Regions from separate parts of the Nonomuraea sp. NPDC050328 genome, predicted to be linked through region 3. Evidence: predicted binding sites of a transcription regulator. Region 3 holds the regulator's gene; each other region holds the start of a gene.
What was found. Region 3 encodes HrcA, which represses chaperone genes, less so after heat shock. Its sites were predicted from a motif close to TTGGCACTCTCNNNNNGAGAGTGCCAA; they were not measured.
Positions count from the first base shown of each region.

Region 1: a site for HrcA is predicted at 4,056-4,082, ahead of ACIBG7_RS09580 (DNA starvation/stationary phase protection protein). Genes of this name have one in related genera too.
Region 2: a site for HrcA is predicted at 2,568-2,594, ahead of groES (co-chaperone GroES). Genes of this name have one in related genera too.

Region 1 is NZ_JBITIW010000002.1:731,728-738,941, forward strand. It holds gene ACIBG7_RS09565 (sulfatase-like hydrolase/transferase) at 1-1,112, opposite strand, end outside; gene ACIBG7_RS09570 (VIT domain-containing protein) at 1,183-3,447, opposite strand; gene ACIBG7_RS09575 (MerR family transcriptional regulator) at 3,444-4,046, opposite strand; gene ACIBG7_RS09580 (DNA starvation/stationary phase protection protein) at 4,158-4,625, shown strand; gene ACIBG7_RS09585 (P-loop NTPase fold protein) at 4,673-7,214, opposite strand, start outside.
Region 2 is NZ_JBITIW010000001.1:971,144-978,357, reverse strand. It holds gene ACIBG7_RS04415 (methyltransferase domain-containing protein) at 1-1,058, opposite strand, end outside; gene ACIBG7_RS04410 (MarR family transcriptional regulator) at 1,080-1,583, opposite strand; gene ACIBG7_RS04405 (NAD-dependent epimerase/dehydratase family protein) at 1,686-2,522, shown strand; gene groES (co-chaperone GroES) at 2,684-2,998, shown strand; gene groL (chaperonin GroEL) at 3,074-4,696, shown strand; gene ACIBG7_RS04390 (sigma-70 family RNA polymerase sigma factor) at 5,076-5,711, shown strand; gene ACIBG7_RS04385 (hypothetical protein) at 5,708-5,911, shown strand; gene ACIBG7_RS04380 (DUF5319 family protein) at 5,872-6,249, opposite strand; gene ACIBG7_RS04375 (helix-turn-helix domain-containing protein) at 6,331-7,214, opposite strand, start outside.
Region 3 is NZ_JBITIW010000002.1:335,932-343,145, forward strand. It holds gene ACIBG7_RS07680 (DUF4870 domain-containing protein) at 1-242, opposite strand, end outside; gene ACIBG7_RS07685 (DUF3097 domain-containing protein) at 252-1,073, opposite strand; gene ACIBG7_RS07690 (hypothetical protein) at 1,070-1,981, opposite strand; gene hrcA (heat-inducible transcriptional repressor HrcA) at 2,161-3,180, shown strand; gene dnaJ (molecular chaperone DnaJ) at 3,192-4,325, shown strand; gene ACIBG7_RS07705 (16S rRNA (uracil(1498)-N(3))-methyltransferase) at 4,362-5,087, shown strand; gene ACIBG7_RS07710 (hypothetical protein) at 5,092-5,724, opposite strand; gene ACIBG7_RS07715 (SigE family RNA polymerase sigma factor) at 5,721-6,200, opposite strand; gene ACIBG7_RS07720 (vWA domain-containing protein) at 6,514-7,214, shown strand, end outside.

The DNA.
Region 1 (7,214 bases), 400 kb from region 3:
TCGCGGTCGTGCCGGCTGTTCTTCGACAGCAGGGTCCGCAGGTACTGGGTGGTGCCGTGCTCCTCGCCCTCGCGCGAGGCGCCGTTGTCGGAGAGGAAGACGAAGACGGTGTCGTCCAGCGCGCCGAGGTCGGCCAGGGCGCGGCGCAGCTCGCCGACGCTGCGGTCGAGGCCGGCGACCATGGCGGCGTAGACCTCCATGTAGCGGGCGAACAGCCGTCGCCGCTCGGGGGAGAGGGAGTCCCAGGCCGCCACCTCGTCGCCCTCCTCGGCGTTGCGCGGCGGCAGGTCCAGGCCGGGCGGGAGCACGCCGGTGGCCTGCTGGCGGGCGAAGCGCTCGCGGCGGATCTCGTCCCAGCCGGCGTCGTAGCGGCCACGGAAGCGGGCGATGTCCGCCTCGGGGGCCTGGAGCGGGGCGTGGGCCGCGCCGTGGGCGAGGTAGAGCAGGAACGGGCGCTCCGGGGCGGCGGCCTTGGCCTGGCGGACCAGGCGCACGGCGGCGGCGGTGAGATCGTCGGTCAGGTAGTAGCCCTCGGGGTGGGCGTCCACCTCGACCGGGGAGTTGTCGCTGATCAGGCGGTGCGGCTGGTGGGCGTTGGTGAAGGCGTCGAGGAAACCGTAGAAGCGGTCGAAGCCGCGTTGCAGCGGCCAGGCGTGCCGGGGGCCGGCCTCCGACATGTCGGAGTCCTTGGTGAGGTGCCACTTGCCCACGGCCAGGGTGCTCCAGCCGGCCTCGCGCAGCAGCTCGGCCAGGGTCGGCACGTCCGGCGCGATCTCGCCCGCGTAGCCGGGGAAGCCGGGGTCGGAGTTGGCGATGTGCCCGACTCCGGCCAGGTGCGGGTTGAGCCCGGTGAGCAGGGCGGCGCGGGTCGGCGAGCACATCGGGGTGGTGTGGAAGTCGGTCCACTGCACGCCCTGGGCGGCCAGCTCGTCCAGGTGCGGGGTGGGGATCTCCGAGCCGTAGCAGCCCAGGTCGGCGAAGCCGACGTCGTCGGCGAGCACGATCACCACGTTCGGCGCGCCGGGCGGCGGGGCGGGGCGCGGCGGCCACCAGGACTCCGACCCGGCGAAGGTGCGTCCCACCCGGCCCTCGAAGCCGTCATAGGTGATCATTTCTGGAGTGTACGGCGGCGCGGACCGGCAGAACAGAACGAAGTTCCACCGATCCGCGCCCGCCCGCGGGTCAGCCGCGCTTCCAGAACGGGCGGCGGGGCTTGCCCGCCTCGGAGCCGCCGGGCTCGCCCGTAAGCGCGGTCAGGACGTCGATGGCCCGCTGCCGCAGCCCGGCGACGTCGGCCCCGGGCTGTTCGGCGCGCTCCAGCGCCTCGGCCAGCTCGGCCAGCTCGGTGACGAGCTCGTCGGCCAGGCCGTGCCCCCGCAGGTAGGTCGCCAGCGCGGCCAGCCTGCTGCCAAGGTCGGCCAGGTAGGCCGGATCGGCCGCCGGCACCGCCCGCAGCCGCGCCAGCTCGGCGGCGAGCTGCTCGCGGCCCTGCTCCCGGTCCTGGTCCACCCCGCGGCCGGGGGCGGGCGCGGGCATCCGCTTGGCGAACCCGCGCGGCGGTCCCGCCGCGGCCTGGAACTGCGGCTGCGCCGACTCCAGGAACGAGGCCCGCGGCGCGGCGGCCGGCGCGGCCATCATCATCATGGGCGCCGCCGCGACCGGCGGCTCCCAGCCGCTGGGCAGCTCGACCGGCTGGATGACGTGGTGCTCCGGCGCCCCGTCGGCGCTGACCCGGGTGTCCACCGCGACATAGGCCGTGAACCTGCACAGCACGCCGCCCGCCAGCGACAGCTCCACGATCCTGGCCTCCAGCGCGTGCTCGCCCATGGCGTAGCGGTCCTCCAGCTCGCGCAGCCGGGCGCGGGTCCACAGCGCCTTGAGGGCGCTGTGGCCGGTGACCACCGGCTCGACCACCTGCTCCCACGTCGCCCCGGCGGCCACTCCGCGCACGGTCACCGGCCCGGCCGCCCGGTAGCGGCCGAACACCTGCAGCGGCACGCCCGGGAAGAGCGAGCCGAGGTGGGTGACCTCCTCGGTGTCGAGCCCGTCGAGGGACAGGTCGGTGACCAGCGGCGCGCCGATCCGGCGGTGGATCTGCTCCATGGCCGCGTCGAGCCGGTCCTCCGACTCCACCAGCTCGCACCGGCCCGCGCCCAGCCCGGCCAGGCGGCCGAGGAAGCCCGCGTTCACCGCCCGGTCGATGCCGACGACGTGCACGCGCATGGCCGACAGGGCCCTGCCGACCTGCTCCAGGATCTGGTCCTCGTTGCCGACCTGGCCGTCGGTGACCAGGACGACCACGCGCTCGCGCCCGCTCTCGCCGAGCAGGCCGACCGCCTGGCGCAGCGGTTCGAGCAGCTCGGTGCCGCCCCTGGCCTCCAGCCGGGCCAGGTGCTCGACGGCGCGGAAGCGCTCGCGGTCGCTCGCCTCGCGCAGCCCGTCGAAGGCCGGCTCGACCACGCTGTCGAAGGCCAGGACGGCGAAGCGGTCGGCCGAGGTGAGGGTGTCGACGATGCGGGCCGCCGCCCGCCGGGCCGCGACCATCTTCCAGCCGCCCATGCTGCCCGAGCGGTCGAGCAGGAGCACGACGTCGCGGGGCAGCCGGGTCTCGGGCACGTCCGGGGGCATCACGGTGAGCGCGAAGGTGCCCTCGCCGTCGAGCTGGAGCGCGGTCGAGGCGTCGAAGGCCAGCCGGAGCACGAAGTCGCGGTCGAGCCGCTCGCCGGGGCGCAGGCTGACCGTGCCGCCCTCCTGCTCCACCACGTGCAGGCTGGAGGCGACCTCGCGCAGGTCGAGGCCGGCCGGGTCGACGGTGGCGGTCAGCGACAGCCGTACCGGGTTGGGGAAGCCGGGCAGCAGGACCGGCGGGGTGATCCGGGAGGCGTCGGGCGTGGCGTCGGTGTCGGGCACCGTGCCCGCGCCGGCCTGCGGGCCGTCGAGGGGAGCGCCCGGGATGTAGCGCGGCGCGACGACCAGGGGGAAGCGGAAGGTGGCCGCGCCGTCCTCGTAGGGTAGCGGCTGGCTCAGCGTCAGCCGGACGCTCACCCGCTCGCCGGGGGCGAGGTTGCCGACCCGGATGGTGAAGACGTCCGGGCGTTCCTCCTCGGCGATCGCCGCGCGGCGGCCCTCGGCCATGGCCTGGTCGTAGTCGGCGCGGGCCTGGCCGCGCTCCTTGAGCACGCCTTCGATGACCCGGTCGGCCGCCTCCATCCGGAAGGCGGTCACCGCGGCGCGGTCGGGCAGCGGGAAGACGTAGGTCGCCTCCAGCGTGACGTCGAACGGGTTGCGGAAGCCCTGGGCGACCTCGACCCCGGCCACCAGGCCGGACAGCCGCGCGTCCACGTCGAGGCTCTCCAGCGGGAGGTTGCCGCGCTCGGTCTCCAGCGCGCCGAACCCGGCCTCCTCGACCGGCCGGCTGCGGCTCGGGTCCAGCGAAGTGATCTTCATGCGAGTCTCCGTTCCTCGAGCACCTCGACCAGGGGTCCGGCCGCGGCCATGACTGCTTGCAGGTCCTCTTCCGAGGGGGTACGGCTCGCGCCGTCCAGCACCAGCACCACGCCCGGCGCCAGCCGTACGCCGTGGACCGCGTGGCCGGAGGCCGCCTGAGCCGGGCCCGCGCCGTTGGGCGAGGCGGCGGGGGCGGGCGGCGCGGGGGCGGGCCGCGGGCTGGGACTGGGGGCGGGGGTGGGGGTGGCGGTGGGACGGGGGGCCGGGCGTTCGGCCCAGAAGCGCGGGCGGCTCACTGCGGCGACCCGTTCGAGGGTGGCGTCGGTGGCGCCGGCCAGGGCGACCTGGATCTCGGCGATGGAGCGGCCCTCGGCCTGCAGCCGCTTGACCGCGACGAGCTGGAGCAGGTGCCGCCGGCCGTACTGGGCGACCCGGCCGCGCCGGGTGAGCGGCGGGTCGACCAGGCCGATGGTGGTGTACCAGCGGATCAGGCGCTCGCCGGGCACGTCGCGCACCCGGCCGCTGCCGGTGGGCGAGGCGGCTTGCAACGCCTCGGCCGCCCGCTGCGCCAGTTCGCCGATGGTCCAGGTCTCGCTCATGCCCCCACAGTGACACTGTCATTGTTGCACTGTCAATGTGCGGAAGATCCGGACGGCCGAATGCGTTGGAAAAGGTGTAGTTGCAACGCCGAACGACGGAGGTACGAACTCATGGCTCAGATCACCGGTCCGCTGTCCGGCGCCGCGCGCGACACCGTCGCCGAAGCCCTCCAGGGCGCGCTCGTCGACCTCATCGACCTGTCGCTGGTGGCCAAGCAGGCCCACTGGAACGTCGTCGGACCGCACTTCCGCCCGCTGCACCTGCAGCTCGACGAGCTGACCGCGGTGGTCAGGGAGCACGCCGACACCATCGCCGAGCGCGCGGTGGCGCTGGGCGTCAACCCGGACGGGCGGTCGGCGACGGTGGCCGAGTCCACCCGCATCCGCCAGCCGGAGCACGGCTGGCTGGAGGACGGCAAGGTCGTGGTGACCATCACCGAGATCCTGGAAGGCGTCTCGCAGCGCATGCGCGAGCGCATCGAGGCCACCGACGAGCCGGACCCGGTCAGCCAGGACCTGCTCATCGCGGTCGCCCAGGAGATCGACAAGCAGCACTGGATGTTCCAGGCCCAGCGCTGACGCGCTGCGACGACGAGCCGGGGTCGTGAGCCCCGGCTTTCGCGCGTCTAGAGCAGTTCGGCCGCCAGCCGGGCGATCAGCGGCCGGGTGGCCAGGAACTGCCGCAGCTCCTCCTCGCCCTGGAGCCCGGCCTCCAGCAGCGCGCGCACCCAGGTGTCGCCGTCGCCCCGCTGGGCCGCCGCCTCCAGCCGGTCGAGCAGCGTCGCGCCGGGATGGGACTCGCGGGTCAGCGTCGACAGCAGGTGCGGCCAGCGGATGGTGAGCGCCGCCAGCTTGGCGACCTCGGCGTCGCTCGCCCGGGGCCGCCCCGACTGCGCCCGGCGGTAGGTGACGAAGGAGTAGAACCGGAAGACGTTGAGGTAGCGCTTGACCTCGCGTGGATTGCGCAGGCCCAGCGCGGGCAGCGCCGCCTCGATCGCCCGGCAGGCGTTCTCGTCGCGGTAGAGGTCGGCGAAGACGCGGTCGGCGGCCACCCGGGCCGGCTCGGTCAGCCGCCCGTTGCGCCCGGCGAAGCCGAGTGAGGCCTGGGCGCGCTCGGCCGCCTCGTCCAGGCCGTCGACCGAGGGCCGCTGCTCGCGGATCAGCCGCTCCAGCTCCTCCACGATGCCCGGGTCGGCGACGGTCCGGCCCGCGGCGAGCTTGCCGCGCGCGACCTGCGCCGGCACGGCCGCCCGTGGCGGGGGCGCGAGCGCTGGGGCGTCCAGGGGCTCCTCCGGGACGCCGAGCAGGGCGCGCACGTACGCCGGCAGCCGCTCCTCGTCGTCCAGCAGGGGCACGCTCAGCGGAAGCTGGACGATCTTCTCCAGGAAGCGCCAGCCGATGCTCTCGGTCAGGAGCTGCCGGTAGGCCACCTGGACGTGCGCGGCGACCATCTCCGGCTCCATGGCCAGCACGAAGACGCAGTTGGGGAACTCGCCGGCCAGGAACAGGTTGATCGCCTCGATGACCTGGGCGACGGTGCTGGAGGAGCAGCGGTCCAGGTCGTCCACGAAGACCACCAGGGGCCGCTCCTCGGTCGCCACCAGCCCGAGCACCCGGCGCATGTCGGTCTGCACCAGGTGCAGGAAGCCGGCCTTGTCGCCGTAGGCGTGCTCGGGCAGCACGCCGCTCTGCAGGAAGGGGTCGGGCTGGTTGACCAGGGTGCCGAACGCCCCGCCCGCGCCCTCGGCGAAGAAGCGGCCCAGCCGTACGGTCCCCGCCGCGAGCGAGGCCAGGCAGCCCGCCGAGGCGATGGCCGCGGCGGCGTCCGACAGCCAGGGCAGCATCGAGGAGGCCGCCCAGGCGGCCCCGGCCAGCACGAGGGTGAAGACCAGGCCGAGCGCGACCGGCAGGAGCCGGGTGAAGGCCAGCCGGTACAGCCGCCGCCGCACCGCCTCCCGGTCGATGCGCGACAGGTTGAGCTCCAGCCAGAAGCGCTCGCGGTCGGTGCGCGACATCCGGCCGGTGATCTGGCTGATCAGCTCGTGCGCCAGCCCGGCCCAGACCTGCTCGCCGTTCTGGTACATCCAGGGGTTGAACCACACCGTCGGCCGCCAGCCCGAGCCGGCCACCGCCTCGGCCCGCTCGTACGGCACGCCGCCCTCGCGCAACCGCCCCAGCACCTCGGCGTTGGTCACCTCGGTGGCGGCCGCGGCCAGCTTGAGCGTGGCGGCCGAGCCGGGGTCGAGCAGCTCGCGCACCATCCGCATCAGCGAGGTCTTGCCCGCCCCCCACGGCCCCTTGATGCCGATGGTCAGCGGCGGCGCGGTGTCCGGGTGGCGGATGAAGGCGGCGATGGCCTCGGCGTACACCCGGTGGCCGAGCCGGTCGTCGAGGGTCCACCGGTCGGGCGTGAGCCGGGTGCGCGGCGGGGCCGGCCGGGCGTGCGCCTTCTGCCGCCGCAGCAGGCCGGAGACCAGGGCGGCCTCGGCGGCGTCGAGCAGGGCGAGGCCCGCCTCGCGCACCGCCGGGTGCGCCGGGCCGGTCAGCCCCCACGCCTCCAGCTCGGCGTAGCCGCCCGGGCAGCCGAGCAGGGCGGCGGCCTCGCGGGTGAGCTCGCCCGGCAGCAGCCCGGCCCGGCGCAGCAGGCACTGCGCCTCGGAGCCGAGGTGCAGGTCGTAGAGCCGGGCCACGATCTCGCCGGCGGTGCCGGGCACCTCCTCGCCCGCCTCGGCGAGCTTCCGCGCCGCCGTGTCGAGGCTCGCGCCGGCGCGGCCGGGGTCGCTGAGGCCGTCGCGCACCTCGACCTCCTCGATGTCGCCGTGGCTGAACAACATCGGCGACAGGTCGGAGCCGAGCCGCTCGAAGTGCCGCCGGGCCAGGCCGTACAGCTCCTGGACGGTGAGCGGCCCGCCGGCGGCGAGCAGGCCGTCGGCGAGGACGCCGGTCAGCGAGGGGGCCGCGCCGGGCGGTTGCGGCCCGCCGGGCGCGGCCGACAGCGAGGCGGTCAGGGCCGCGGCGGCGACCGGCGGGTCGCCGGGCACGTTGAGCCGGGCCGCGCCGCCGGGGTCGGCGGGGTCGCTGCGCACGATCCACCCGAAGTCGACCACGAGCAGCAGCGCGGTGGCCCCGGAGGCGGCCACCTCCCGGCCGAAGTCCATGATCAGCTTG
Region 2 (7,214 bases), on a different contig from region 3:
TTGATGGTGACATTTCCGACTTGGCGCTCACGGAGCACGGCGCGGAGGCGTTTCAGGGAGAAAGGCAGGGTGTCGTGAATCTCGTACCTTGCCGCCCATGGGCTGTCCACGGCCACGTCTGAGGTGATGTAGGCGATCATCGGGTCGATCAGGTGCCCGCCGACCAGGTCGGCGACCTCCGCCACCAGGTGGGCCCGCACGGCGGCGCCGTCGGGCTCGTAGAGGTACTTCGCCACCGGGCCGCTCGCCGCCACCGCGCCGGTGGGGGTCAGCGTGTGGCCGCCGGGCAGCAGCGTCGCCCGCCGCCGCGCGTGCTCCTCCAGCCCGGGCGGGGTGGGGTCGTGCCCGGCCAGGGGGCCGGTCCACAGGGCCGCCTCCTTGACCTCGCCGCGGTAGGAGACCCACTCCGCCTCCGCGTCCTCCGGGATCAGCTCGTACGGCAGGCCGGGCGCGACCTTCACGCACGCCGCCCGAGCTCTGGCCAGCAGGTCGACGACGACGGGCCACGGCGGAGAGTAGGCGTCGGGGTCGAAGGTCCGCCCTCGGGCGGTCCGCCGGGCCGGGTCGGCGAAGAGGGCGTCGTACCCCGCCGGGTCGATCGATGCGGCGTCAGCCGTACGGACGGAGATCAGGTCGCCGAGCCCCAGCGCGTCGGCGTTGGCCTGCGCGACCGCGACGGTGAGCGGGTCGAGGTCGCACGCGTCGACGCGGCAGCCGGCGCGGGCCAGGGCCAGCAGGTCGCCGCCGATGCCGCAGCAGACGTCCACGACGTGCAGCCCGGCCAGCCGCCTGGCGCGGTGCGCGGCGACGTCGGCCCGGGTGGCCTGTTCGAGGCCGTGCGGGGTGAAGTACATGCGGGCCGCGTCCGCGCCGAACTTGGCCTGCGCGCGGGCGCGGAGGCCGGCCTGGGTGAGAGCGGCCGAGGTCAGGGCGGCGTCGTAGGTCTTCCGCAGCCGGGTGGCGGCGGCGACGGGGTCGGCGCCGGTGAGTTCGACCGCCTCGGCGAGGGCCGCCTGGCCGCGCGGGGTCTGCAGGGCGAGGAAGGCGTCGAGGTCCACGTGTTCCGACGGTAGTGCACCTCACTCGGGGTCCGGCACGTCTCCCATCGAGATCAGCAGCTTGCGGAGCAGCCCGGCGAGCTGGTCCTGCTCGTCGTCGGTGAGCCCGGCGAGCATGCGGCGCTTGTTGGCGATGTGCCCGTCGAGCAGGCTGCGGGTCAGCCGCGCGCCCTCCTCGGTCAGCGTGACCAGGACCATGCGCCGGTTGCCGGGGGCGGGCCCGCGCTCGACCAGGCCGCGGGCGACCAGGCGGTCCATGCGGTTGGTGAGCGCCCCGGAGCTGAGCAGGGAGGCCGAGGCGAGGTCCTTCATGCACATCGTGTGCTCGGCGTTGCTGCGCAGCAGGGTCGCGAGGGTGTCGAACTCCCAGGTCTCCAGGTCCTCGCGGGCGAAGTGCTCCTTCATGCCCAGTTCGAGGCGGCGGGCGGCGCGGGTGAGGCGGGCGACGACGTTGGCGGGGGAGACGTCCAGGCCGGGGCTGGCGGCGACGCACTGACCGAGGAAGCGGTCCACGGAGTCTTCCATGCGGCCATCATATCGAAAACTTCGATGTTGAAATGTTCGCCGGAGTGAGCTAACGTCCTGGCTCGACGAAAGCTTTGATGTCGAAGTGTTTGAGGTGGAGACATGAAGATCCTGCTGGCGGGCGCGACCGGGTACATCGGCGGCGTGGTGGCCGAGAAGCTGCTGGAGCGCGGGCACGAGGTGGTCGCCTTGGTACGGCAAGCAGGCCGCCTGCCGTACGAAGAGCGGGTGGCGGACCTGGCCGACCCGGCGGCGGTGGCCGCGGCGGTCACCCCCGACGTGGACGCGGTGGTGCACGCCGCCCAGCTCACCGGCGACCCGGAGGTGGACCTGGCGACGGTGACCGCGCTGACCGCCAGGCCGGTGCACTACCTCAGCGGCGTCTGGGTGCTCGGCGAGACGCGTGACGGCACGGAGGACAGCCCGGTCGACCCGTACCCGATCGTCGCCCACCGCCCGGAGATCGAGCAGCTCGTGCTCGGCGCGGGCGGCTCGGTGGTCCGCCCGGGCGTGGTGCACGGCCGCGGGCAGGGCATCGTCGCCCTGCTCAAGTCCGTGGCCGCCGAGCGCGGCACGGGCGTCTACGTGAGCGCGGACGGGCAGGCGCCGACCTGGACCTTCGTGAACGTGGACGATCTGGCCGACCTGGTCGTGCTGGCCGCCGAGCGGGGTGTCTCGGGGGAGATCCTGCACGCGATCGCCGAGGAGGCGGTGCCGGTCGAGGAGGTGGCCGTGGCGGCGGCGCGCGCGGCCGGGGTGAAGCCCGAGGCCAGGCCGTGGCCGCTCGCGGAGGCCGCGCAGCTGCTCGGCGAGCCCTTCGCCGGGGCGCTCGCGAGGAGCCAGCGTGTCAGCTCCGCGCGAACACGACAGGCTCACGGGTGGGTACCGACCCGTCTGGGCGTCCTGTCCGACCTGGTGGAAGGCTCGTACGCGCCCTGAAGCCGTTCGTGTTGACTGTCAAGCCCCGCTTGCATATGTTTCCTGTTGGCACTCTCCCCTTGAGAGTGCCAAACACAAAAGCGACGAGGCAGGTCTGACACCCGCGACGGCAGGCCGCTGGTCGCCTCTTCTAGATCAGTCAAATCTGAAGGGGAGGTCCGATCGTGACGACCGCCACCAAGGTTCCCGTTAAGCCGCTCGGCGACCGCATCGTGGTTCAGCCGCTCGAGGCTGAGCAGACGACCGCTTCCGGCCTTGTCATCCCTGACACTGCCAAGGAGAAGCCGCAGGAGGGCAGGGTCCTCGCTGTGGGCCCGGGCAACTGGGACGAGGACGGCGACAAGCGGATTCCGCTTGACGTCAAGGAGGGCGACATCGTCCTCTACAGCAAGTACGGCGGCACCGAGGTCAAGTACGGCGGCGAGGAGTACCTGGTGCTCTCCGCCCGCGACGTTCTCGCGATCATCGAGAAGTAAGTCGGATATGTCGAAGCCCCGGGTCCAGTCCTTCTGTGCCCGGGGCTTTCGACGCAGGAGAGGACTCAGCTAGCAATGCCGAAGATTCTGGAGTTCGACGAGTCGGCCCGTCGCTCGCTCGAGCGCGGTGTCAACGCGCTCGCGGACGCCGTGAAGGTGACCCTCGGCCCGCGTGGCCGCAACGTGGTCATCGACAAGAAGTTCGGTGCGCCGACCATCACCAACGACGGTGTCACCATCGCCCGTGAGGTCGAGCTCACCGACAAGTACGAGAACCTTGGCGCCCAGCTCGCCAAGGAGGTCGCCACCAAGACCAACGACATCGCCGGTGACGGCACCACCACCGCGACCGTGCTGGCCCAGGCCATGGTCAAGGAGGGCCTCCGCAACGTGGCCGCCGGGGCCAACCCGATGGACCTCAAGCGCGGCATCGACAAGGCCGCCCGCGCCGTCAGCGAGAAGCTGCTGGCCAGCGCCAAGCCGGTCGAGGACAAGAAGTCCATCGCCAGCGTGGCCACCATCTCGGCCCAGGACGCCAAGATCGGCGAGCTCATCGCCGAGGCCTTCGACAAGGTCGGCAAGGACGGCGTCCTGACCGTCGAAGAGTCCAACGCCATGGGCATGGAGCTCGAGTTCACCGAGGGCCTGCAGTTCGACAAGGGCTACCTGTCGGCCTACATGGTCACCGACGCGGACCGGATGGAGGCCGTCCTGGAGGACGCCTACATCCTGCTCACCCAGAGCAAGGTCTCCTCCATCGCGGAGTTCCTGCCGCTGCTGGAGAAGGTCGCCCAGACCAAGAAGCCGCTCTTCGTGGTCGCCGAGGACGTCGAGGGCGAGGCCCTGGCCGTCCTGGTCACCAACAAGATCCGCGGCACCTTCACCTCGGTCGCCGTCAAGGCTCCGGGCTTCGGCGACCGCCGCAAGGCGATGCTCCAGGACATGGCGATCCTCACCGGCGGCCAGGTCGTCAGCGAGGAGATCGGCCTCAAGCTGGAGAACGTCGGCCTCGAGGTGCTGGGCCAGGCCCGCCGCATCGTCGTCACCAAGGACACCACCACGATCGTGGACGGTGCCGGTGACGAGGCGGCCATCGAGGACCGCGTCAAGGAGATCAAGCTCGCCATCGAGCAGTCCGACTCCGACTGGGACCGCGAGAAGCTCCAGGAGCGTCTCGCCAAGCTCGCCGGCGGCGTGTGCGTGCTCCGCGTGGGTGCGGCCACCGAGGTCGAGCTCAAGGAGAAGAAGCACCGTCTCGAGGACGCGATCTCCGCGACGCGCGCCGCGATCGAGGAGGGCATCGTCTCCGGCGGCGGCTCCGCGCTGATCCACGTCGGCAAGGAGCTCGACGACCTCGGCCTGACCGGCGACGAGGCCACCGGTGTCGGCGTCGTGCGCCGCGCGCTGGTCGAGCCGGCCCGCTGGATCGCCGAGAACGCCGGCCAGGAGGGTTACGTCGTCACCGCCAAGGTGTCCGACCTGACCACCGGTCACGGCTACAACGCCGCTTCCGGCGAGTACGGCGACCTGATCGCCCAGGGCGTCATCGACCCGGTCAAGGTCACCCGCTCGGCCGTCCAGAACGCCGCTTCCATCGCGGGCATGCTGCTCACGACCGAGGCGCTCGTCGTGGACAAGCCCGAGGAGGAGGCCCCGGCCGCCGGTGGTCACGGCCACGGTCACGGCCACGGCCACTGAGCCTCCGGCTCACCGCACCATGTACGGCCCGCCCTCCGGGGCGGGCCGTTCGCGTTTCCGGCACAGGGTGCTTCCCGGGTACGGCATGGCAGTCCGGTGCGGTCTGGGATGTAACGCCCGCCCGGCTCAGGAGGATTGACCGGCAGATGGCGGCAAGCATCACAGGAAGGATGAAAAGTATTTCCTGCGTAAACCAACAGCCCTACTAAAGCGTCGCGCCCCATCTGCCAATTACTGCGCATTTCGGGTTATCTGGTGAAATATTCAGAGCACCCGAAAGGCTTAGTGTGGTCAATTGATTACGCGCGGTTATCGTCGCCTCAATGTGACCAATCCGTAGCCGTTCGCTATGACGACAGGGCGGATCAGCGCGGGCATCATGCCTATCGTGAGCGAGGGAAGCGTCGCCGACGCCAAAATTGGGGTAAGGCTCGCGTCGAGACTTCCGGCACGAACGGATGACTCCGAGCTTAGAGAACTGACGAGCCTGGCCGTGCAGGGGGATCGCGGCGCGATCGAATCCCTGCTCGGGGAACTGCGGCCGATGGTGGTGCGCTATTGCCGCGCCAGGCTGGGCCGGGTTTCCGGGCAATATCACATAGCCGATGATGTGGCACAAGAGGTCTGCATCGCCGTATTGTCCGCTTTGCCCAGATATAGGGATATGGGCAGGCCGTTCGCCTCCTTCGTCTTCGGTATCGCGGCGCACAAGGTCGCCGACGCGTTGCGGAGTTCGATCCGCTCCGCCGTACCGACGCAGGATCTCCCCGACGGGCCGGACGAAGGGCCGGGGCCGGAGGAGACCGTGGTCCGCTACATCGAGGTCGAGCACGCCAGGATGCTGCTGTCCCGGCTGCCCGACAACCAGCGCGAGCTGCTCCTGCTGCGGGTGGTCTCGGGGCTGTCGGCCGAGGAGACCGGTAATGTTCTGGGCATGTCACCGGGAGCGGTTCGCGTCGCCCAGCATCGAGCGCTGGCCAGACTGCGGCAGATGGTTGAGCTGGAGTCGGCTTGACGCCGGAGCTCTGGGGCTCGAAAGGGCCTGGCGGGGAGGTCGCGCACCTCGGTGAGGTGGCGGCGACCGACGAACTGCTCACCGCCCTGTCTCGTGGTGAGGCGCCGGATCCGCACGATCCGGCGGCGCGGCTGCTGGCCCTCCTGGTGGAGGACGTCGGTCAGCGGCGCTCTTCGGTGTCGATGACGCCGTCCACGTAGCCCCTGGCGTACTCCCAGCTCACGTAGTTGGCCGGGTCGGGGTGGAAGGCCGGCTCGTGCACCTGCGGCCGGCCGTCGTCGATCATCTGGCGCAGGTTGCCGCGGAGTAGTTCCCAGTCGAAGTAGTGCTGCTCGCTGCACTCCGGGCAGTCGAGGACGAGCCCGACCACGCCCTGCGGTTCGAGAAGCGTGCGGAAGACGTCGACGTCGGCCAGGTCGGTGATCGCCTCGTCGCGTTCGGCCGCCGTCAGCGGCACGGGGTCGTCGAGCTCGCCCATCGCCGAGGCGGGATCGTCGGGGTCGTCCGCGAACGGGTCGCGGGGGACGTCGTCCAGCACCCTCCCACCATAGTGACCGAATCCGTCGAGAGCACCCATGGGCGCAGCGGGATGCCGAGGTGGTGGGTGATCACCCGCCCATCAGGAGCTGAGCCACCCCCGGCGCGCGGCCTCGACGCCGGCGTGGAAACGGGACTGGGCGCCGAGCTCGGTCATCGCGTCGGCGAAGCGGGCCCGCACCGTGCGCACCGAGATGCCGAGCTGGCGGGCGATCGACTCGTCGCACATGCCCTGCGCGGCCAGCCGGATCACCTGCGTCATGCCGTCGGCCCGGCGGCCCCACGGCAGCGGCACCGCGCGGCCCCACAGCTCGGCGAACAGGGCGCGCAGCACGCCGACCACGATGTGCGCCCGGACCAGGTAGAAGTTGTAGGCGTGGTCGGGCAGGTTGCCGCCCCACTGCGCGGGCAGCCCCGCGACGCCCTGGCCGGCGGTCATGAACCAGCTCGGCAGCCGGTCGAGGGTGCGGACCTGGCCACCGGTCTCGATGAGGCGCATCGCCTGCTCGCGCACGCCGGGCTGCGAGAGCGTGGCCACGGGGATGATCGCGTTGACCGTGAGCAGCCCGCGCTCCTGGGCATCGACCCACAGATCCGCAAATTTCTGGACAAAGTCGTCCATGGTGCGCTCGTCCGGCATGACGGTGCGCACCTCCATCGACGGCGACTGGACCGCCATCCCCACCACGCTCTCGTAGAGGATGTCCGCCCCGCTCACCGCCTCGACCGCGATCGGACCGTCCTGGAAGTCGCGCCCGGCGTCGTAGTCGCGGATCAGGCTGCGGATGGAGCTGAGGGCCGAGTCGATGCGCCGGCTCTCCTCGGCCAGCCGGTCGAGCCGCTCGGCGATCAGCCGGCCGAGCGCGGCGGCGGGGTGCCGGGCGAGGTACTGGCCCGACCGCTCGTCGATCACGCCCAGCCGGACCAGCTCGTCGAGCTGGCGGCCGACCGCGTCGACCGGCCCGT
Region 3 (7,214 bases):
TGGCCGTACCCGTAGCCGGGCTGGCTGTAGCCCTGCGGGCCGTAGCCCTGAGGCCCGTAACCGGGCTGTCCGTAACCGGGCTGGCTCGGCGCCTGCTGCCCGTAGCCCGGCTGGCTCGGGGCCTGCTGTCCGTAGCCGGGCTGGCCGTACCCCTGCGGGCCGTGACCGGGTTGTCCGTAACCTGGCTGGGCGTCGGAGTTCGGGATACGCCGCGTCGCGTCGTCGTCCGAGGGCTGACTCATGCTCCGAGGCTAATCGGAGTCACCCGGGTTAGTCACGAAGTCGATGAGCTCCTCCACCCGCCCCAGCAGTTCGGGCTCCAGATCCGCGTAGGAGGACACCGACCCCAGGATGCGCTTCCACGCCTCCGCGGGCTCCATCCGCCAGCCGAGCGCGGCGATGACGCCTTCCTTCCACGGCACCCCCTTGGGCACCGAGGGCCAGGCCGGGATGCGCAGGACCGACGGCTTGACCGCGGCCCAGATGTCGACGAAGGGGTGCCCGACCACCAGCACGTGCGGCGAGGTGATCTGAGCGGCGATGCGGCTCTCCTTGGACCCGGCGACCAGGTGGTCGACCAGCACGCCCAGGCGGCGATCCGGGGAGGGCTCGAACTCCTCGACGATGGCCGCCAGGTGGTCGACGCCTTCGAGGTACTCCACGACGACGCCCTCGACCCGCAGGTCGTGGCCCCAGATCTTCTCCACCAGCGCCGCGTCGTGCACGCCCTCGACGTAGATGCGGCTCTCGCGGGCGACCCGGGCCCGCAGCCCCTCGACCGCGATGGATCCCGAGGCGCTCCGTGCCGGCCCGCGGGGCGCGGCGGCCGGGCGGACCAGGGTGACCGGCTTGCCCTCCAGCAGGAAGGCGGCGGGCGCCAGCGGGAACAGCCGCCGGCGGCCGAAGCGGTCCTCCAGGGTGACGGCCTCCTTGTCGCAGCCCACCACCGCGCCGCAGAAACCGCTGTCGGCGTCCTCGACCACCAGGTCGAGCTCCGCGGGCACCTGGGGGATCTTGCCCTTCAGCGGCCGTCGCCAGTTGCCCGCGAGCACGTCTCCGTCGTATCGCGTCACCTTTGGGACGGTAGCAGCAGCCGCTTGCGATTGGCGCTGCGGCGCAGCAGGACGACGATCGTGACGACGACCGCCACCAGGAAGCCGCCCAGCGACAGCAGGATCAGCCCGCCGATGCCGCCCAGCACCCCGGCCAGGCCCTTGAGCGGCGCGGCGCCCACGCCGAAGCGCCCGGCGACCTGCTCCTGCGTGGTGCACAACACCTGGTAGTCGCCGGCCGAGGGCACGCTGACCCTGCCGATGACGTGCCAGGTGAGGTTGTTGATGGTCACCGTCTCGTTGCCGGTGGCCTGGGAGAGCTGGGCGTCGCCCAGGCTCTTGCAGGTGTAGTTGGCGCGCGGGCCGGTGTAGTACAGGGTCGGCTCGTCGGCCGGGTCGAGCCGGACGGTGACCTGCTCCCCGGAGGCGAAGGTCCGGACCGGGCCGAAGCCGGACTCCGACAGGTTGGCCACGAACAGGACGCCGCCGACGATCGCCGCGACCACCGCCAGCGCCCAGGCGCCGCCGATCCACCACAGCGACGGCTTCACCTTCGGGCGCGGCTGCTGCTGGTAGGGCTGGGCCCCGTAGGGCTGCTGGAAGTACTGCGGGGGCGCGGCGTAGGGCTGCTGCTGGCCGTACCCGCCGTAGGGCGGCTGCTGCCCGGGCGGGGGCTGACCGGGCCCGCCCTGGGGCGGCGGCGGCCCGCCGTACTGGGGACCAGGGCCGTACTGCGGGCCGGATCCGTACTGAGGGCCGGATCCGTACTGAGGGCCGGGCCCGTACTGAGGGCCCGACCCGTGATGAGGCTGCTGGTACGGCGGAGCCTGGGGGCCGGTGGGAGGCTGGCCGGGAGGGGGCGGGGGCACGTCGTCCCGCGACACGCGCCGGGTGGAGTCCTCGGGCGGGGTCTGGGAATCGTCGGTCATATCTAGCAGTCTGACTCCATGTCGCCACATATCGCCATACCGGGGTCCCCGGGCCCCTTCGCGGCACGGGCCAAGCAGGCCTTATCGCACCACGCGGGCGCGCGCCGTACACTTGGCACTCGGGAACACAGAGTGCCAGATCTGACGTTCTCGGTAAGGTCGACGCAGGAGGTGAGCACGTGCTCGACGACAGGAAACTCGCGGTCCTCCGCGCCATAGTCGAGGACTACGTGTCCACCAACGAACCGGTGGGCTCCAAGGCGCTCGCGGAGCGCCACAACCTCAACGTCTCCCCGGCCACCGTCCGCAACGACATGGCGGTGCTGGAGGAGCAGGGCTACATCGCGCAGCCGCACACCAGCGCGGGCCGCGTGCCGACGGACAAGGGCTATCGCCTGTTCGTCGACCGGCTCTCGCAGGTCAAGCCGCTGTCGGTGGCCGAACGGCGGGCGATCGAGACGTTCCTGGTCGGCGCGGTCGACCTCGACGACGTCGTGACCCGCACCGTCCGCCTGCTGGCCCAGCTCACGCGCCAGGTCGCCGTGGTGCAGTACCCCACGCTGACCCGCTCGACGGTGCGGCACGTCGAACTCGTGCCGCTCACCGACCGCCGCGTGATGCTGGTGCTGATCACCAACACCGGCCGCGTCGAGCAGCGGGTGATCGAGCTGCCCGAGGTCATCGAGGAGGCCCGGATCGCGCACCTGCGCGCCGTCCTCAACGCCTGCCTCGACGGATGCGGGCTGAGCGCCGTGCCCGACCTGGTCGCCGACCTGCCCGAACGGGTGCCGGCCGAGGACCGCCCGGTCGTGGCGACGATCCTGTCGGTACTGCTGGAGACCCTGGTCGAGCGGCACGACGAGAAGATCGTCTTCGCCGGTGCGGCCAACCTGGCCGGCGCCGACTTCTCCAGCGGCCTGCGGGACGTGCTGGAGGCGCTGGAGGAGCAGGTCGTGCTCATGCGGCTGCTGGGCGAGACGTCCCCGGACACCCCGGCCGCCCTGACCGTCCGGATCGGCTCGGAGAACCCCTACAGCGGACTGCGGGGGACGTCGATCGTGGCGACCGGATACGGTTCTGGCGGCCAGCAGCTCGCCCGCCTGGGCGTGCTCGGCCCCACCCGGATGGATTACCCCGTCACCATGGGCGCGGTGCGCGCCGTGGCACGTTACGTCAGCCAGATCCTGGCTGCTTCATAAGAGGTCGATAAGTGGCAAACAGCGACTACTACGCCACCCTCGGGGTCCGGCGTGAGGCGAGTCAGGACGAGATCAAGAAGGCGTACCGCCGTCTCGCCCGTGAGCTGCACCCTGACGTGAACCCCGATCCCGCGACCCAGGAGCGGTTCAAGGAGATCACCCAGGCCTACGAGGTCCTGTCCGACCCGAACAAGCGGCAGATGTACGACCTCGGCGCCGACCCCTTCGCCAACGCCGGGGCGGGCGCGGGCGGCTTCGGCCAGGGCTTCCCGTTCAGCGACATCATGGACGCCTTCTTCGGCACCGGCGGCGGCCAGCGCGGCCCGCGCTCGCGCGCCCGCCGTGGCCGCAACGCGACCATCCGCGTCGAGCTCGACCTGAAGGAATCGGCCTTCGGCACCACCCGCGAGCTGCACGTGGACACCGCCGTGCGCTGCGAGGTCTGCGAGGGCGCCGGCACCGCGCCGGGCACCCACCCCGACACCTGCGACATGTGTCACGGGCGCGGCGAGATCTCCCAGGTCACCCGGTCCTTCCTGGGCCAGGTCATGACCTCGCGCCCCTGCCCGCAGTGCGGCGGCTTCGGCAGCATCATCCGCCACCCCTGCCAGGAGTGCTCCGGCGACGGCCGCGTCCGCACCCGGCGCACCATCAAGGTCCGCATCCCGGCGGGCGTCGAGGACGGCACGCACATCCAGCTCGCCGGCGAGGGCGAGATCGGCCCCGGCGGCGGCCCGCCCGGCGACCTGTTCCTGGAGATCGTCGAGCGCCCGCACGAGATCTTCGAGCGGCGGGGTGACGACCTGCACTGCACCGTGCAGATCCCGATGACCGCCGCCGCGCTCGGCACCTCCTTGACCATCGAGACGCTGGACGGCGCCGAGGAGATCGACGTGCGGCCCGGCACGCAGTCGGGGCAGGTCATCACCATGTACGGGCGCGGCGTGCAGCGGCTCAGCGAGACCGGGCGCGGCGACCTGCTCATCCACGTCAACGTGGAGACGCCGTCGCGGCTCGACCCGGCCCAGGAGGAGCTGCTGCGCGAGCTGTCGAAGCTGCGCGGCGAGGAGCGGCCGCCGGGCAAGTTCGCCCCCGGTCAGCAGGGCTTCTTCTCCCGGCTGCGGGACGCCTTCAACGGCCGCTGACCTCTCGCCCGGTCGCGGGCGTGGGACGATGGTGACGTGAGCGTCCCGGTGTTCCTGGCCGACCGGCTGGAGTTCGGCAAGAGCGAGATCGTGCTGGGCGGCCCCGAGGGCCGCCACGCGGCGACGGTACGGCGGCTGCGCCCGCCCGAGCGGGTCGACCTGACCGACGGCCGGGGCGCCGTCGCCGAGTGCGTGGTCACCGAGCAGCTCAAGGACGCCCTGCGCCTGGAGGTGCTGCGCAGCTACGAGCTGCCGCCGCCCGCCCCCCGCCTGATCGTCGTCCAGGGCCTGCCCAAGGGCGAGCGCGGCGAGCTGGCCGTCGAGATGATGACCGAGGCCGGCGTCGACGTGATCGTCCCGTGGGCGGCCAAGCGCAGCATCACGCAGTGGAAGGGCGAGCGCGCCGCCAAGTCCCTGGCCCGGTGGCGGGCCACCGCCCGCGAGGCCGGCAAGCAGGCCAGGCGCTTCCACCTGCCCGAGGTGACCGAGCAGGCGAGCACCGCCCAGGTGGCCGAGCTGCTCGCCAACGCCGCGCTCGGCGTCGTGCTGCACGAGGCGGCGGAGGTACGGCTCTCGCGGATCGACCTGCCGGCCGAGGGCGACATCGTGCTCGTGGTCGGCCCGGAGGGCGGCATCGCGGACGAGGAACTCGACCGGTTCGCGGCAGCCGTACCGGCTCTGCTGGGGCCGACGGTGTTGCGGACCTCCACGGCCGGCGTCGCCGCGGCCTCGGTCCTGCTCGCGCGCACCGGCAGGTGGTGACGGCTCAGCCGGTCGGCTCGGCCAGCGGGCTGTACTCGATCGTCGGCGCGGGGTCGGCCGGGCTCTCCTCCGGCGGGCACTCCTCGCCCGGGCAGGCGCCGTCCGGTTCGACGGACGTGGTCTCGGAGGGCGAGGGCGACGGGCTCTCCTCGGGGCAGTCGCTCTCCTCCGGCGCCGGCGTGGGGCACTCGGTCGGCGTGGGCGAGGGGGAGGTCGAGGGCTGGCTGGTGGACTCGGCGCGCTGGGACTTGGGCTGCTGCTGAGGCTGGCGCGCGGTGGGCGTGCCCGGGTTGGGCACGGCCGGCGGGTCCTGCGGGGACTGCTCCGGCGGCTTGCTGCGCGAGGTGGAGGAGGACGACGGCTCGGCCGGTCCGATGGGGGTGCCGCCGTTGTCGACGACGTTGGTGATGACCGTGTTGCGCCATTCGGGGACGACCATCACGACCGTGCCCGCCACGAGCAGCGCGCTCGCGACGCCCGCACTCGCCCGCCACCAGAACAGGTTCCGGACACCGCGCCGCGAGATGCGGGCACGGATGATCTCGAGTCCTTCCGGAGACGGCACGACCTGGTCCGCCTCCGCACGAAGCACACGGCGCAGCAGGTCGCCGTGATCGTCGGGGCGCTGGGAAGTCATGTGATGCTCTCCAGGACGGAACGCAAGGCGGCCATGCCACGTGCGGTGTGGCTCTTGACCGCGCCCTTGCTGATGCCCATCGCATGGGCGATCTCAGCCTCTGACAGGTCTCCGTAGTAGCGAAGGACGAGGGCCTCTCTCTGTCGGGTCGGCAGGGAGCGCAGGGCCTCGATGACGGCGGAGCGTTCTAACTCGCCGATGGCGCCGTTCTCGGCGCTCGGGGCGTCCGGCATGCCCTTGGGTGCGTACTTCTCGACGACCGCGCGGTGACGCAGCACGGAACGGGACCGGTTGACAACGGATTGTCGCAGATAGGCCAGTGCTTTGTCGGGGTCGCGGAGCCGGCGCCAGGCCCCGTGCAGGGCGACGAACGCGTCCTGCACGACTTCCTCCGCGGTCGCTATGTCGCGTACGAGCAACACAGCGAGACGCACCAATGACCGAAAGTGCGCGCTGTAGAGCGCGGTCACGGCCATGTCGGCGTCCCACCCGACTTGCACCGCCCCGAGCGACCTGTCGGCCAGCAAGGTTTCGGTGGTCACATCAGTGGGACGCGCGGCCTTCCCAGTGGGTTTACGCTCTTCCGGTTCTGGAGGGTTTCCCGGTTCCTTGGGGTGCATGACCCAGTCGTGTCCTCGCCAGGTGGCCTCGCCCGACCCTGAATCTGTCGAATTTATCGGGTGAAGTGTCGCACACTCACCCTAACCGTGGGGATCTTCCAACGCACGAAACGATGGATTACCAATTCACAACGGCATGGTCGGCATAGGGTCGGACCCAGGTGAGACTATGCCCGATCCCCCTCCCGGGCGGAAGACGCCGCCCTTCCGCTCCTGCCTGAAGCCGGCGGCGGAGTCCCTCACCGGGCTCGCCGTCGTCCTGGAGGGCCTGGCCAGCCTGCTGAACCTGGCGCCGGTCCTCCCGCCCCTGCTGCCCAACGTGGTCGTCGCCGGCGGCTACGCGCTGGCCGTGCTGGTGGCGGCGTGGCGGATGTCGCGGGCCCCGCAGGGCCGGGTCGGCGTCCGGCTGGCGCGGCTGCGGGCCCGGCAGGCGGCCGTCGCCGCCTTCCTCTACCGGCTGGCCGGCGGGCGGCGGGACGAGCGCGGGTGGCGCGTCGTCCTCCGGCTCGTGCTGGTCGCCGCCGCGGTGACCGGGGGCTGGGCCTTCGTCCGGTGGGCCGAGCGGGCCGACCTGGGCACGTGCGGGCACCCGGTGCAGGTACGGCTGGCCGTACCGGTGGAGCAGTGGGCGGCGCTGACCGACCTGGCCGCGCGCTACGAGCGCGAGCGCGCCGGCTCGTCGGGCTGCGCGCGGGTCCGGGTGGCCGTCGAGCGCGCGCCCGCCCCGGCCGAGCTGACCAGGGCCGCCCAGGACGGCTGGATCGACGAGCCCGGCGCGGAAGGCGTGCACCGCCCGCTGGTCGCCGTCCACCCCGACCTGATCGTGACCGCGCACGCCGAGCACCTCGCCGAGCTGGTCGCCGACCGGGA